DNA from 2 places in the Cryobacterium sp. TMT2-42-4 genome. Region 1 is predicted to be linked to the other one. Evidence: predicted binding sites of a transcription regulator. Region 1 holds the regulator's gene; the other holds the start of a gene.

Region 1 (7,546 bases):
TCGCCGCCCTGTCCGGTGACGAGCCCCCGAAGAAGAAGTAGACGGATGCGCCGCGCCACCTTCACCGATACCGCCGTCACCTACGCGTCCATCGGCGGCACCCTCGCCCCGGACCTGCTCCGGTTCCCACCCAAGGGCTACCGGCCCCTCGAACGCACCGTGCGCCTCGGCAGCGGTGAGGAGCGCTTCCAGCTGGCCTCGAAGTCGCTGATGACCTGGGGCGTGCAGCGGGGGAGCGGGATGACCGTCACCGACCTGCTGGACGGCACCGGCCAGCAGTACACGGGACTCGTCTTCGACGCCGACGGCCAGGCCGCCCGCGACCAGAAGTCAGAGCCGGACGAGGCCGTCTTCGCCGCGGACGGCACGCCCTACATCGTCAACGGCATGTCCGCGCACCTAACGACCAAGTTAGGCCCCTTAACCATCGACGCCCCCGTGCGCGTGGTCTACGTGATCGACGAACCCGACCGCCTCGGCTTCGCCTACGGCACTATGGCCGGGCACCCGGCCAGCGGCGAGGAATCGTTCATCATCGACAGACGCGAGGACGACTCGGTCTGGCTCACCATCCGCGCCTTCTCCCGCCCCAGCACCTGGTTCTACCGGCTGGGCTGGCCGTTCGTGCGGCGGCAACAGGCAAAAATCACCGCACGGTACCTACGCGCGCTGCATCCGATCGGCGCGGTCTAACCGCATGGGCAGTGCCCTTCCCGTCGGCGACCCCGCGCCCCGCGACGGCCTGCTGCCGGCCTCGGCCGCCGTGGGAGCAGCCCAGCGCGATTTCGGCGTCTACCTGCACGTGCCGTTCTGCCGGGTCCGCTGCGGCTACTGCGACTTCAACACCTATACCGCCACCGAGTTGCGCGGCGCAAGCCAGCATGACTATGCCGGTCAGGCGATCACCGAGGTCCAGTCGGCCGGCCGGATCCTGACTCAGTCGGGCGTGCCGGCCCGCCAGGCGGCGACCGTCTTCTTCGGCGGCGGCACCCCCACCCTGCTCCCGGCCGACGACCTGGTGCGGATGCTGGAGGCCGTGCGCTCCACCTGGGGGATCGCACCCGGCGCCGAGGTGACCACCGAGGCGAACCCCGACTCCGTCGACGCCGCCTATCTCGGCCGCCTCGCCGGGTCCGGCTTCACCCGGGTGTCCTTCGGCATGCAGTCCGCGGTGCCGAGCGTCCTGGCCACCCTCGAGCGCACCCACGACCCCGAGCGGGTGCCGCTCGTGGTCCAGTGGGCGCGCGAGGCCGGCCTCGACGTGTCCCTCGACCTGATCTACGGCACACCGGGGGAGACCCTCAGCGATTGGCGCACCAGCCTCGAGCACGCCATCCGGCAGGCTCCCACCCACGTCAGCGCCTACTCGCTTATCGTTGAGGAGGGCACCAAGCTGGCCCGCCAGATCAAGCGCGGCGAACTGGCCCCTGTCGACGACGACGTTCAGGCCGAGTTCTACGAGCTGGCCGACGACCTACTGTCCTCGGCCGGCTACGGCTGGTACGAGGTCAGCAACTGGGCGACGGATGACGCGCACCGCTCGCGCCACAACCTCGCCTACTGGCGCAGCCAGGACTGGTGGGGTGTGGGGCCCGGAGCCCACAGCCACATCGGTGGGGTGCGCTGGTGGAACGTCAAGCATCCGTCGGCCTACGGGGATCGGATTCGCGCCGGCGACTCACCGGCCGCCGGGCGGGAGACCCTCGATGCGGCCACTCAGGAGGTGGAGCGGGTGCTCCTGCTGACCCGAATCCGCGAGGGCGTCGTCATCGACTCGCTCAGCCCGCTCGGGCGCCACGAGGTGGCCGGACTCATCTCCGACGAACTCATCGACGCGAAAGCCGCCCTCTGCGGTTCGATCGAACTGACCCTCAGAGGACGCCTACTGGCGGATGCCGTCGTACGCCGCCTGCTCGCCGACTGAACTCAGTTCACGAACTTGATCGACAGCGGATACGTGTAGTACTCCCCCCGGTTCGCGGCTAAAGCGGCCATGATGCCGAACACGACCATCAGAACGAAGGCAGCCAGGAGTACGAGGTAGCCGACGAGGATGATCGTCAGGGCGCCGCCGACCGCGTAGGCGATCAGGAGCGTGAGCTGGAAGTTCAGTGCGGTCGCAGTGTGCGCCCGGATGAACGGGCCGCGGTCCTTGAGCACGATGTAGCCGATCAGAGCCGGCACGAAATAGAACAGAATGCCGCCGACGTGCACGAGGGTGGCCCACAGTTTTTCGTCGGCCGGGTTCATCGGGGTGGGAGCCTGGTACGGGTTGGCGGGCGGCGGTGGGGTGGAATTGGTCATTGGTGCTCCTTCTAAAGAAAAACCGAGTGCGCCGGGCTACTTGATCAGGCGCACAGCGAACGGGTACCGGTAGTGGTGGCCGTCCTTCGCCTGGAGGTAGCCGAGCACCGAGAAGACAACACCGAGGATGTACAGCACCCAGGCGAGACCGCCGATGACGCCGCCGATGCCGAACGTGAGGAAGCCGATGACCGTCGCAAAAAAGTTGATCGCGAAATAGCCGATCAGAAGCGTGATCTGAAAGTTGATCGCTTCCTTCGCCTCGACGCTGGTCAGAGGTCCGCGGTCCTTGAACAGCAGCCACAGCACCAGGGACGGCACGAACATGAGGATCCCGCCCAGATGAGCGAGGGACGCCCACTGGCGGTCATCCGCCTGCGTCAGGGGTGCCGACGGTCCGGGGGCGGCAGGCTGGTAGGGCGGTTGCGGTGGCCGTTGGCCCTGGTACGGATCATCGGGTCCGGGACCAGTGAAATTACTCATGATCATGCCTTTCAGTGCACCGGGGAAGAGGTGCTACATGCCTAAGTTACTGCGCCCTAACATTGGGGAGCAATGGGTAAGCCCAGCCGGTCGCGGTATGATTGGCAGTCACATACCGCGAGTGCCAATCGGTGCTGCACTCGCGACGCTGGGAGGAGGCGAGCGCCATGGTGTCCGATCGCAGTCTCGAAGTCCTGCGTGTGATCGTTCAGGACTACGTCGCCTCCCGCGAACCCGTCGGTTCTAAATCTATCGTCGACCGGCATTCCTTCGGGGTGTCGGCGGCCACGATCCGCAACGACATGGCCCTGCTCGAAGAGGAAGAGTTGATCGCGGCTCCGCACACCTCGTCGGGCCGCATCCCCACCGACAAGGGCTACCGCCTGTTCGTCGACCACCTCGCCGATCTGCGCCCGCTCTCGGCGGCGCAGCGCCAAGCCATCGAGACGTTCCTCGGTCAGTCGGCCGACCTCGACGAGGTGCTGGCCCGCAGCGTGCGGCTGCTCTCGCAGCTCACCCATCAGGTCGCCCTGGTGCAGTATCCGTCGCTGTCCCGCGCGAAGGTGCGCCACATCGAACTGGTGCCCCTGTCCGAGACTCGCCTCCTGTCGGTTCTGATCACGGATGCCGGACGGGTCGAGCAACGCGTCGTCGACCTGCCCCGGCCACTGGCTGAACCCGTTCTGATCGACCTGCGCACCCGGTTGAATTCTGCCCTGGTCGGGCTCGGCATGAGCGAGGCCGCCAGCACCCTCACCGGCAGCTCCCTCACCGCCGGCTCCGGCCTCGGCCCGCTCGAGCAACAGGAGGCGGTGGATCTGATCACCGGCACCCTGCGCGACCAGGTCGGCGCGAACAGGCAGGACCGGCTCGTGATGGCCGGCGCCGCCAACCTCGTGCGCACTGAGGAAGACTTCACCGGCAGCATTTTCCCGGTGCTCGAGGCCATTGAGGAACAGGTCGTGCTTCTGCGGCTGTTCGGCGAGATGGCCTCCGACCAGCACGGCGTGTCCGTCAGTATCGGCCGGGAGAATGCCCCGTTCGGTCTGGCCGAGACGTCCGTTCTCACCAGCGGCTACTCCTCGCAGGGCGGCAACCTGGCGCGCCTCGGCGTGCTCGGCCCCACTCGGATGGACTACTCGAACAACATGGCGGCCGTCCGCGCGGTCGCCCGCTACCTTTCACGCCTTCTCGGCGAGAATTGACCAGTTCCCCTCGGCCCAGAAACCGGCGGGACACCACATTTCAGAACAGACCTAGGAGAGCCAGCTTTGGCTGACCATTACGAAGTACTCGGCGTCGCCCGCGACGCCTCGACCGACGAGATCAAGAAGGCCTACCGCAGGCTGGCCCGGCAGCTGCACCCCGACGTGAACCCGGGCGCGGATGCATCCGAGCGTTTCAAATCCGTCACGCACGCCTACGACGTGCTCAGCGACGTCAAGCAACGCGACAACTACGACCGTGGCGGCAACGGCCGCTCGGGCGGCGGAGCTGCCGGTTTCGACGGCAACTTCGGCAACTTCGGCAACTTCGGCGACATCTTCGAGACCTTCTTCGGCGGCGGGGGGTCCAGCCGCGGGCCTCGGTCGCGCCGAGAGCGCGGCCAGGACGCCCTGATCCGGGTCGACCTCGACCTCGATGAGATCATCTTCGGCACGCACCGGGAGCTCGAGGTCGACACGGCCATCACGTGCGCGACCTGCAACGGCACGTGCTGCCAGCCGGGCACCGCGCCCGTCACCTGCGACATCTGCCACGGCACCGGCACCATCCAGCGCGCCGTGCGGTCGCTGCTCGGCAATGTCATGACGAGCAGCCCCTGCGGTTCCTGCCGCGGCTACGGTACGATCATTGCCACTCCCTGCGTCACCTGCCAGGGCCAGGGCCGTGTGCGAGCGCGTCGCACGGTCCCCGTCGACATCCCGGCGGGGGTCGACACGGGCCTGCGCCTGCAGATGCCCGGCAGCGGCGAGGCCGGTCCGGCCGGCGGTCCCAACGGGGACCTCTACCTCGAGATGAAGGTGCGCCACCACGACGTGTTCAGCCGTGACGGCGACGACCTGCTCTGCACCCTCGAGGTGCCGATGACGGATGCCATCCTCGGCAGGTCCGCGACCGTCAAGGCGCTCGACGGCGACATCGAGGTCGAGCTTAGGCCGGGCACGCAGAGCGCCGAGATCATCACGGTCAAGGACCGCGGCGTCAGCCGCCTGCGCGGGAACGGACGGGGCGACCTGAAGGTCGTCGTGCACGTGGTCACGCCGACCCGTCTCGACCACAAGGAGCGGGAGCTGATTGAGGCCTTTGCGGCCCGCCACAAGGCGCCGGCTCCTGCCCTCAGCGCCTTCCAGCAGGGACTTTTCGCCAAGCTGCGCGATCGGTTTCGCGGCTAGGCGTCGATGGCACACTTCTTCATCGATGAGGCGCTCCACGTCGCCGAGTGCGTGCCGGGGGCGGTCGTCGGCATCGGCGGCGCGGAGGCCCGGCACGCGGTCACCGTCAGCCGGATGCGCCCGGGCGAGCACCTGCAGATCGGGAACGGGGCCGGGCTCATGCTGGCCGCCACCGTTGTTGACGCAGATGCGAGGCTGCTGACCCTGCGCGTCGAGACGGTGACCGTGAGCGCGCTGCTGACGCCGCGCATCCGTCTGGTCCAGGCTCTCGCCAAGGGAGACCGGGACGAACTGGCCGTGCAGGCGGCCACGGAGCTCGGCATCGATGGGGTGATCCCGTGGGCCGCATCCCGCTCCGTGACGCGCTGGGAGGGTGCGAAAATCAAGAAGGGCCAGGATCGCTGGTCCAGCATTGTGCGCGAGGCCTCGAAACAGTCGATTCGCGCGTGGCTGCCCACGGTCGGGGCACTGGCGAGCACCAAAATGCTGGCCGAGCTGGCTGGCACCACCCGGATGCTGCTGCTGGAGCCCACGGCGAGCGAACGGCTGACCTCGCAGGCGGCGCCGACCGACGACCGGGATATCCTGCTCGTCGTCGGACCCGAGGGCGGCATCTCCCCGGCCGAGCTGACCCTGCTCGAGCAGGCAGGCGCCACCCGGGTGCGCCTGGGCGACAATGTGCTGCGCACCTCCACCGCCGGCCCGGCCGCTCTCTCCATCCTGAACGTGACGCTCGGCCGCTGGTAGCGCGTGAGCTTAAGATAGAGATATGTCTTCCACCGGCCAAGAACCGTCCATCTTCACTCGCATCGCCGCGCGCGAGATCCCGGCGACCATCGTCGCCGAAACCGAACGGATCATCGCCTTCACCGACATCGCCCCGCAGGCGCCCGTGCATGTCGTCATCACGCCGAAAACCTCCGAGTACAGCAACGTGGTCGAGCTCGCGGCCGGAGACCCCGGGCTGCTGACCGAACTCATCGAGGTGGCGGACGCTGTGGCGGCCCGGCTGTCCAACGGCCAGTTCCGGCTCGTGTTCAACACCGGTGCCAGCGTCGGGCAGACCGTTTTCCACGTCCACGCACACCTGCTCGCCCCGCAGGCCGCCGGCGGAACCCTCGGGGAGGGAACGCTTGGTTTCCGGTGAGCCCGGGCCCGGCCAGGCCGAGGTGCACATCACGGTCGACGGCATCGCCATGGTGCGCCTGCTCGGCGCCGACGACCGTCTGCTCGCCGCCGTCGAGAAGGAACACCCCCGCGTCAGCGTGCACGTGCGCGGCAACGAGGTGACCCTGATCGGTGAGACCGCGCATGTCGAGGCGGCGCGTCGCCTGATCGAGGAGCTCCTGCTCATGGTGCGCGGCGGGCGTGACCTCGTCGAATCCGAGGTGAGCACCTCCTCACGGATGCTCGACGAGGACAGCTCCACGAGCCCTTCCGAACGTCTGGGCCCGGCCATCCTCAGCTCCCGCGGCAAGAGCATCCGCCCCAAGACCATCGGACAGAAGGAATACGTGGACGCCATCGACACCGACACCATCGTGTTCGGGATCGGGCCGGCCGGAACCGGCAAGACCTACCTCGCAATGGCCAAGGCCGTGCAGGCGCTGCAGCGCAAGGAGGTCGAACGGATCATCCTCACCCGCCCGGCCGTCGAGGCCGGGGAACGACTCGGCTTCCTGCCGGGCAGCCTCACCGAGAAGATCGACCCGTATCTGCGCCCCCTGTACGACGCCCTGAACGAGATGATGGACCCGGAACTCGTGCCCAAACTGCTCGCAGCCGGAACCATCGAGGTGGCCCCGCTCGCCTATATGCGCGGCCGCACGCTCAACTCCTCCTTTGTCGTGCTCGATGAGGCGCAGAACACCACCCCCGAACAGATGAAGATGTTCCTCACCCGGTTGGGGTTCGGCTCGAAAATGGTCGTGACCGGGGACATCACCCAGATTGATCTGCCGGCGGGCTCGAGCGGGCTGCGCTTGGTGAGCCGGGTGCTCCACGGGGTCGACGACATCCGTTTCGTACGTCTGACCAGTGCCGACGTCGTGCGGCACTCGCTGGTCGGCCGGATCGTCGACGCCTGGACCGCGTACGACGCGCAGAAGCAGGCCGAGCGCTACGAAAGCGATCAGGCGCGGGAATTCGCAGGTCGCGGACCCGGCCGCCCCAGCACTCCCCGCGACCGCCTTCCGAAACGGAGATCCTCTTGAGCATCGAAATCAACAACGAATCGACTATCCCGGTCGATGAGGCCGCCATCCTGCGTCTGGCCGCCTACGCTCTGGACTCCATGCACGTGCACTCTGACGCCGAACTGGCGATCGTCCTCGTCGACGAGGGTGCGATGGAGCAGCTGCACG
Region 2 (7,546 bases), on a different contig from region 1:
GGGTCAGGTCGCGGTCGCCGGCCGTGATGGCCTGGGCGTCTCCGCTCGCGGCGGGGGCTTCCGATGCAGCCGGCTCAGCGGTGTTGCTGCTGCAGCCGGTGAGCAGAAGTGCACTGACGCCGACGAGGGCGACTCCAGTGACGACTGCCCGAACTGAGCGGGAGGCCGAGGCCTTCGCGAATACGCTCATGTTGCTCCTTGGGACTAGGAATGAGAAATGACAGCGGTCGATTGACTGCCGTTCTGTCACATTATTGACAGGAATCGCGCGAAACAAGGCAACCGGGTTACATCCGTGTAACGCAGACCAAATCGTTACGATCGGCGGCCGGTGACGCCCTGATAGGCGATCTGTTGCGCATCGGCCAGCGCGGCCGCACATTCTCCCCAGGATGCGCAGGCGAACGCCCCGGTACTCACCTGGTCGAGAGCGGGCCTGATCGACGCCGCACCGTCGTCTCCGGCCCGTGCTGCTGCCAGGGCGCTCAGGACAACTCCGTCATAGGCTTCACCGCCGCCGGCAGTGTCGACCAGCCCTGGATCGAGGGTGCGCAGGCGCGCAGCGAAGCCGTCACTGGCGGCCAGCGGCGTGCCCCCGTTTGCGAAGTCGCCGAGCCACAGCAGTACCACCGGCGCCGCCGCGACGGCGGCGGCCAGATCGCCCGGCATCGGAACGGTGGCGTCCCACAGCACGACGTCGACGCCACGGGCCAACAAGTCGGTCAGCGACGTCGCCGGGTCGACGGCGGAGTCGCGGTGGATGATCTCGATCGGAGTGCCGAGAATGCGGCCCTGCTCGGTGATCTCGCGGGCGGCCAGTTCGGAGCCGGCCACCTGTGCCGCACCACTGGCCGCCGACGGGCCCGTCATGGGGAACAGGGTTCCGAGGCGCACGGTACCGTCACCGGACGGAGCCACCACGACGGACGCGGCGGCAGCGGGCTCGACTACGGGCGGCGCGACCTCGGCCCTGCATCCGGACAGCAGGAGCACGCAGGCGAGCGCCCCGACGAGGTGGACGGGCAGGGAAGTCGACGCAGTGCGCATCCGGTGTCCTTTCACGTACGAGGTGCGTCCCCGAGCGTAGCGGGGCTCAGACCGGTTCAAGGGACGCACGCCGGGGCGCGCGTCCGGTGAGGACCATGTCGGTCGTGAGAAGGACCAGCGCCACCCAGACCAGTGCGAAACCGACCCAGCGCTCGGGAGGCATGGGCTCGAGCAGCACGAAGACGCCGACCAGGAACTGCAGGATCGGAGCGAAGTACTGGATCAGACCCATGTAGGTCAGAGGCAGGCGCCGGGCCGCGGCGGCGAAGAACAACAGCGGCACGGCGGTCACAACACCTGCTGCCAGCAGCCCCACGGTATGCCAGGTGGACACGCTTCCGAAGGTGAGACCGGAGACGGAGGCCACCACGATCAGCTGCACCACGGCGATGGGTGCGAGCCAGACCGTTTCGAGGGTGAGTCCGGCGACGGCATCGACGTCACGGCCGACCCTTTTCTTGATCAAACCGTAGAAGCCGAACGAGAACGCGAGGATGAGTGACACCCACGGCAGCGAGCCGTAGCCGACGGTGAGCACGACGACGGCCCCGAGGCTGATTCCCACGGCTACCCACTGCAGCAGGCGCAGACGCTCGCGCAGCAGAATGACGCCGAGGAACACGGTCACGATCGGGTTGATGAAGTAGCCGAGGGCTGCCTCGACCACGTGGCCGCTGAGGGCGGCGAAGACGTAGGTCTGCCAGTTGACGAAGATCAGGAGGCCGGCCAGACCCATCGTGAACACGATGCGGGGCCTCCGCAGCAGCGCGAGGAAGGACTTCCACTTGCGCGTGACCGTGATCAGCAGTGCGCAGAACACCAGAGAGAAGAGAACCCGCCAGGCCACGATCTCGAAGGCACCACTGGGCGCGAGGAGCAGAAAGTAGAGCGGCAGGGCGCCCCAGAGGGCGTAGGCGAGGACCGCGTAGATCAGTCCCTTGCTTTGCTCCGACCGCGCCGGGCGGGCCGCGCGGATTTTCCCGGGTGAAAGAGGGTCTTGCGCCACAGCGGACCTTTCTTAACGACGAATCCCGGATGGCCAGGGCCATCCGGGATTCTACCGTTGCGTGGGTGTGGCTAGCGAACGACGACTGCGAGCACGTCGCGGGCCGACAGGACGAGGAGGTCCTCGCCACCGAACTTGACTTCGGTTCCACCGTACTTGGAGTAGATCACCTTGTCGCCGACGGCGACGTCGAGTGGAATGCGGTTGCCGTTGTCGTCGATGCGGCCGGGGCCGACTGCGACAACTTCGCCCTCCTGGGGCTTTTCCTTGGCGGTGTCAGGAATGACCAGACCTGATGCGGTGGTCTGCTCTGCGTCGACCTGCTTGATGACGATGCGATCCTCGAGCGGCTTGATGGAGACCGACACGGTTGACCTCTTTCTTAGCTAAGACATAGTTAGCAGACTCACAGCGAGAGTGCTAAGACGAGTTTAGGGCGCATCTGGCACTCACGCAACGTGAGTGCCAGATGCGCCGTGTTGATAGGTTTGCACGATGGAACGCTCAGAGCTCGTCGAGCTGTTATCGCCGGGCGGTTTGCGCCTGCTGGACTCGTTGCCGCCGTACGACCCGGCCGCCGACGTCGTGCGGGTGGTGAGCGAACTCCGCAAGGCCGGACACAGCCCCGACCTGGTCACCGCGGTGCTCAGCCAGTCCCGGCTCCGCGCCAGGGCCGTGCCCAAGTTCGGCGAGTTCGCCGGCCGCATGCTGTTTACGGAGGCCGGCCTCGAGCAGGCCACCCGGTTGAGGGTGGCGGCGCTGCACGCCGGCCGCTTCGCGGGCGCGTACCTGGACCGGGTCGTCGACCTCGGCTGCGGCATCGGAGGCGACGCCATGGCCCTGGCCGCCATGGACCTCACGGTCACGGGGGTGGACGCCGACGAGGTGACCGCGACCGTCGCCAGCTACAACCTGGCTCCGTTCGAGAACGCGAGCGTGCTGCACTCGTCCGCGGAAGACATCGACCTGGCTGGCTTCGACGCCGCCTGGCTCGACCCGGCCCGGCGCACCGCCGGGCACTCCAACACCTCGCGCCTGACCCGGCCGGAGGACTACTCCCCCCACCTCGATTTCGTCTTCGGTCTCAGTGAGCGGATGCCCGTCGGCGTCAAGCTCGGGCCGGGCCACGACCGCGAGCTGATCCCCGCGGAGGCCGAGGCGCAGTGGGTCTCCGTGGACGGCAAGCTCGTGGAGATGGGGCTGTGGTTCGGAGCACTGGCACGCGCCGGCATCCGTCGCTCCGCCCTGTTGCTCGGCCGAACCGGGATTCACGAACTGACCGCGCCCCACGACAGTACGGATGCCCCGGTGGGAGTGCTGGGCGACTACCTGTACGAACCGGACGGCGCGATCATCCGTGCACGTCTGATCGGGGACCTGGCCCGGTCGCTCGACGCGTCGATGCTGAGCGAGGGGATCGCGTACCTCACCTCCGAGACCCTGCACCGCACGCCCTTCGCCACCGCATTCCGGGTGCTCGAGGTGCTGCCCGTCGACGAGAAGAAGCTGCGGCTGGCCCTACAGGAACGCCGCATCGGCACTCTCGAGATCAAGAAACGCGGCGTGGACGTCGACCCGGCCACCCTGCGCACCCGACTGAAGCTCAAGGGCCCCGAGTCGGCGACGCTCGTGCTCACCCGGGCCGCCGGTCACCGGGTGGCTCTGCTGGTGGAGCGGGTTCCGCCACTCGACTAAGGCCAGCGGCGAAGGACAGCGCGGCTCAGCCGGGCACGACCGTCAGCACCTGCGTGACGATCAACACCCACCCGACCGCGAGGACCAGCCCCGCCAGCCCGGTCCACAGCCCGTAGGCCCACACGGTGCCGGCACGGCGCTCGGTCAGGCGGGCCATCACGGCCAGCACGACCGCGGCCAGGGAGAGCGCCGCGCCCCAGACGCCGAAGACCGCGATCAGCAGCCCGAGCAGCCCGAAGACGAGCGATGCGATGGACAGCCCGCTCCGGTCTGCCTGCGCGCTCAGCTCGCTGTCGGTGTAGACGTACGGCACCCATTCGGTGGGGGCTGTGATGGTCGACGCGTAGTCCAGCTCCCCCGGAGCGGGCGCCGGAGGCCGGGTGAGGTCGACCCGGAAGTCATCGTTGCGGGACCAGTCCCGTTCCTCCCCAACCATCCCCGCTGCTATCTTCCGCTCAGTACGACGAGGTAGGGATGGTGGCGAAGAAGACAGACCAGATCACGATACTGACCAGTGCCAGCCCGACGCCGATGAACCCCGTGATCAGCCCGGTCAGCCAGAAGCCCCTCGCCTGCGGCTCCTTCGACTTGCCGAGGAAGCCCAGGACGACCGCGGCGGCGGGGATGAATAGTCCGAGGATGCCACCCACAATCGGGAGGAACACGATCGGCGAGCCGAGCACGCCGATAACGCCGGCGACCAGCGCCAGGATGCTGAGAATCGGCTGCTTCGCGGCGACCGCACCGTAGGGCGACGAATACGCGTCGCCATAGGCAGGTGCCTGGGTCATCGTCGGGGCGCCGTAGCCGGGCGGCTGGGTCGGGCCGCCGTAGGAGGGCGGGACGGAGGCCGGCGGGGTCGGGCCGTTGTACGCCGGCGGGGCGGCAGACGCCCCCTGCTCGTCGCGCGGGATATCGGGGACCTGTGGCACGTCGGGCACCTGCGGTACGCCGGGCACCTGCGGCACGTCAGGCACGCGGGGCACGTCAGGGTTGCTGGGGTTGTTGGAATCGCTCATGCGAATTCATTCCTTTCCGGACGACGGGGTGGCGTCGCTGGTTGCATATCGGGTCACGGGCCATCGACGCGCAGGGTTTCTGCCCGTGGCCACCGGGTCAGTAGGTATTGAGCAGGGTCGGGTCGTTCGCGATCGCGATCATCAACGGGATCAGCAGGACGACGGCCAGGAGCTGAGCCGCCAGGCCGGCGTAGCCGACAATGAGGCCGGCGATCGCGAGTCCCCGTCCCTTTTCTCCGGTCTTCCCGATCTGACTCAGACCGATGTGGCCGGTGATGATGCCGACCAGGGAGATCCCGAGCACCGAGGTCACGAGCGACACGATGGACAGCACGTTGTACTTCTCGGACGGGCCCTGCGGCGCGTAGGGCTGGGGGTAGCCCGGCTGGGCGTAGGCCGGAGCGGCCTGCGCCGCCGGCGGCTGGAACATGGGCGGGCTAACCGGCGGCTCGTTGGGGTCGGTCATGTCGATTGCTCCTTCGGGAATGGTGCATCTGGGCTGCCGATCTGGCTCCCAGTCGGACAAGGTGTTGATCGCACGAACAAATGTCGCCTGCCGAAGCCAGAATACCCGTCCGGTGGCGAAATACCGGTGGGAGGGGGTTTCAGACTTGGATCTCGGAGACCGGAAGAGTGGAGTCCGCCCCGAACTCCAGTGACGACGGCGCATGCCCGGCCATGATCAGCTGCGCCCCGAGGGCCGCGATCATGGCGCCGTTGTCGGTGCAGAGCGACAGAGGCGGGATGCGCAGGGCGATGCCGGCGGCGTTCGTGCGCTCCTGGGCCACCTGACGCAGCCGAGCGTTGGCGATCACGCCGCCCCCGAGCAGGAGCCTCGGCACACCGAGGTCGACGCAGGCAGCGACGGCTTTGGTCAGGAGGATGTCGACGACCGCCTCTCGGAAACTGGCGGCCACGTCGGCCAGCGGCACCGGCTCATCCGCGTCGCGTCTCTGCTCGACCCAGCGCGCGACCGAGGTCTTGAGCCCGGAGAACGAGAAGTCGTACCGGTGTTTCGCCATGTCCTTGGTCTGGCTGAGACCGCGGGGGAAACGGATGGCGGCGGGATTGCCTTCCCGCGCGGCCCGGTCGATCTGGGGTCCGCCCGGGTAGGGCAGGCCGAGCAGGCGGGCCACCTTGTCGAAGGCCTCGCCGGCCGCGTCGTCGATGGTCTCGCCGAGCAGTTCGACATCGGAGACCAGATCGCGCACCAGCAGCAGTGAGGTGTGACCGCCGCTGACGAGGAGTGCAACGGTGGGGTATTCCAGCGGCTCCGTGGAGTCGTCTGCGCCGAGTCGAAGCACATCGGCCCCGACGTGACCGACCAGGTGGTTGACCGCGTAAATCGGTTTGCCGAGAGAGATGGCGAGTGCCTTGGCCGCGCCGACCCCGACCATGAGCGCGCCGGCCAGACCGGGGCCGCAGGTCACGGCCACCGCATCGATGTCCTGCAAACGGATGCCGGCCTCCAGCGCGGCCGCCCGGATCGCCGGAACGAGCTCCTCCAGGTGCGCGCGCGCGGCCACCTCCGGCACGACTCCGCCGTAGCGGGCGTGTTCGTCCATCGACGACGCGATCGTGTTGGAAAGCAGGGTGGTTCCGCGGACGATTCCGATTCCGGTCTCGTCGCAGGAGGTCTCGATGCCGAGCACGAGCGGGTTGGCGGGGTTCTGCGCGGTCATCGCGTTCAGGGTGGTCTGCGCGTTCAGGGTGGTCATTCGGTGGCCTCCGGTGCGGCCTCTGCCGGTGTCATCTGCATCTCGGCGTCAGGCACGTGCAGTCGCATCACGATCGCGTCGACGTTGTCGGGCTGGTAGTAGCCAGGGCGGATGCCCAACTCCTCGAAGCCGAGCCGGCGGTAGAGCTCCTGGGCCGGCGGGTTGTCGGCCCGCACCTCGAGGAACACCTCGCGCATGCCCCGCTTCCGGGCCTCGGCGATCAGGCTGAGCATCAGGGTTCGGCCGAGGCCGTGACCGCGGGCCTCTTCGGTGACCGCGATGGTCTGAATGTCGCCCTCGCGCGCTCCCTGCAGGGCCTGCAGCCCGGCGTAGCCCTCGATTCGGTCGGGCTCATCGGGGGGGAAGGCCACCAGGTAGTAACAGTTCGGATTGACCACGTCCTGGGCCATCGCCTCGGCGGACCACGCGTCGTTGACGAAGATACGGGTCTCGAGCGCCATGATGGCGTCCACATCGGCGGCCCGGGCGCGCCGCAGCTGCCACATGATCAACTCACCCGTTTCGGGCCGTTGGACACGGTGACATCCGGCGAGCGCAGGTAGAGCGCCGTGTCGGCGGCGAACGGGCGCTGGTGGGCCCACATCAGCTCGGCGACCTGCCCCAGCTCCCCGGCGGACACGGCGACCGCGTCGAAGCGGGGCACCCCAGCATGCGCCCAGTCGGACTCCCGCAGCACGGCCGGCCGGGCCACGCCAGGACCGTCGACCCGGATCGGAAGACCCACGGCATCCGCCCCACTGTACACAGACCAGTTCACCTCGCGGCGACGGGCATCGGTGACGACGACGAGCGGACCGGTGTGGCCGGCCTGATAGCGGCCGAAGGCGAGCGCATCGTGGCTGACGACGGGCACGAAGGGAACCCCGGCGCCCAACGCGAAGACCCGCGCGGCGGCGATGCCCACCCGGAGGCCGGTGAAGGGGCCGGGACCCATGCCGCCGACCACCGCGGAGAGGCCGCTGATCGGCACGGCCGCGTCGCTGAGGCAGTCGGCGATCAGGCGGCCGACCACCTCGGCGTGGCGCATAGTGTCGTCGGTG

The links. The regulator HrcA, encoded in region 1, represses chaperone genes, less so after heat shock. The targets are predictions, from matches to a motif close to TTNGCACTCGNNNNNNNCGAGTGCNAA.
Region 2: the regulator HrcA is predicted to act here: its motif matches at 2,496-2,522, upstream of groES (co-chaperone GroES).

What each region holds. Positions count from the first base shown of each region.
Region 1 covers NZ_SOFT01000035.1:26,595-34,140, reverse strand. Annotated here, with positions in the region: gene lepA (translation elongation factor 4) at 1-41, shown strand, start outside; gene E3O18_RS11870 (DUF1990 domain-containing protein) at 46-693, shown strand; gene hemW (radical SAM family heme chaperone HemW) at 698-1,924, shown strand; gene E3O18_RS11860 (DUF4870 domain-containing protein) at 1,927-2,304, opposite strand; gene E3O18_RS11855 (DUF4870 domain-containing protein) at 2,341-2,787, opposite strand; gene hrcA (heat-inducible transcriptional repressor HrcA) at 2,955-3,992, shown strand; gene dnaJ (molecular chaperone DnaJ) at 4,059-5,183, shown strand; gene E3O18_RS11840 (16S rRNA (uracil(1498)-N(3))-methyltransferase) at 5,190-5,930, shown strand; gene E3O18_RS11835 (HIT domain-containing protein) at 5,953-6,330, shown strand; gene E3O18_RS11830 (PhoH family protein) at 6,380-7,396, shown strand; gene ybeY (rRNA maturation RNase YbeY) at 7,393-7,546, shown strand, end outside.
Region 2 covers NZ_SOFT01000027.1:96,493-104,038, forward strand. Annotated here, with positions in the region: gene E3O18_RS09675 (ABC transporter substrate-binding protein) at 1-190, opposite strand, end outside; gene E3O18_RS09680 (ABC transporter substrate-binding protein) at 316-1,047, opposite strand; gene rarD (EamA family transporter RarD) at 1,094-2,023, opposite strand; gene groES (co-chaperone GroES) at 2,125-2,421, opposite strand; gene E3O18_RS09695 (methyltransferase domain-containing protein) at 2,549-3,748, shown strand; gene E3O18_RS09700 (DUF4190 domain-containing protein) at 3,774-4,184, opposite strand; gene E3O18_RS09705 (DUF4190 domain-containing protein) at 4,204-4,767, opposite strand; gene E3O18_RS16115 (DUF4190 domain-containing protein) at 4,865-5,233, opposite strand; gene tsaD (tRNA (adenosine(37)-N6)-threonylcarbamoyltransferase complex transferase subunit TsaD) at 5,373-6,485, opposite strand; gene rimI (ribosomal protein S18-alanine N-acetyltransferase) at 6,482-6,991, opposite strand; gene tsaB (tRNA (adenosine(37)-N6)-threonylcarbamoyltransferase complex dimerization subunit type 1 TsaB) at 6,994-7,546, opposite strand, start outside.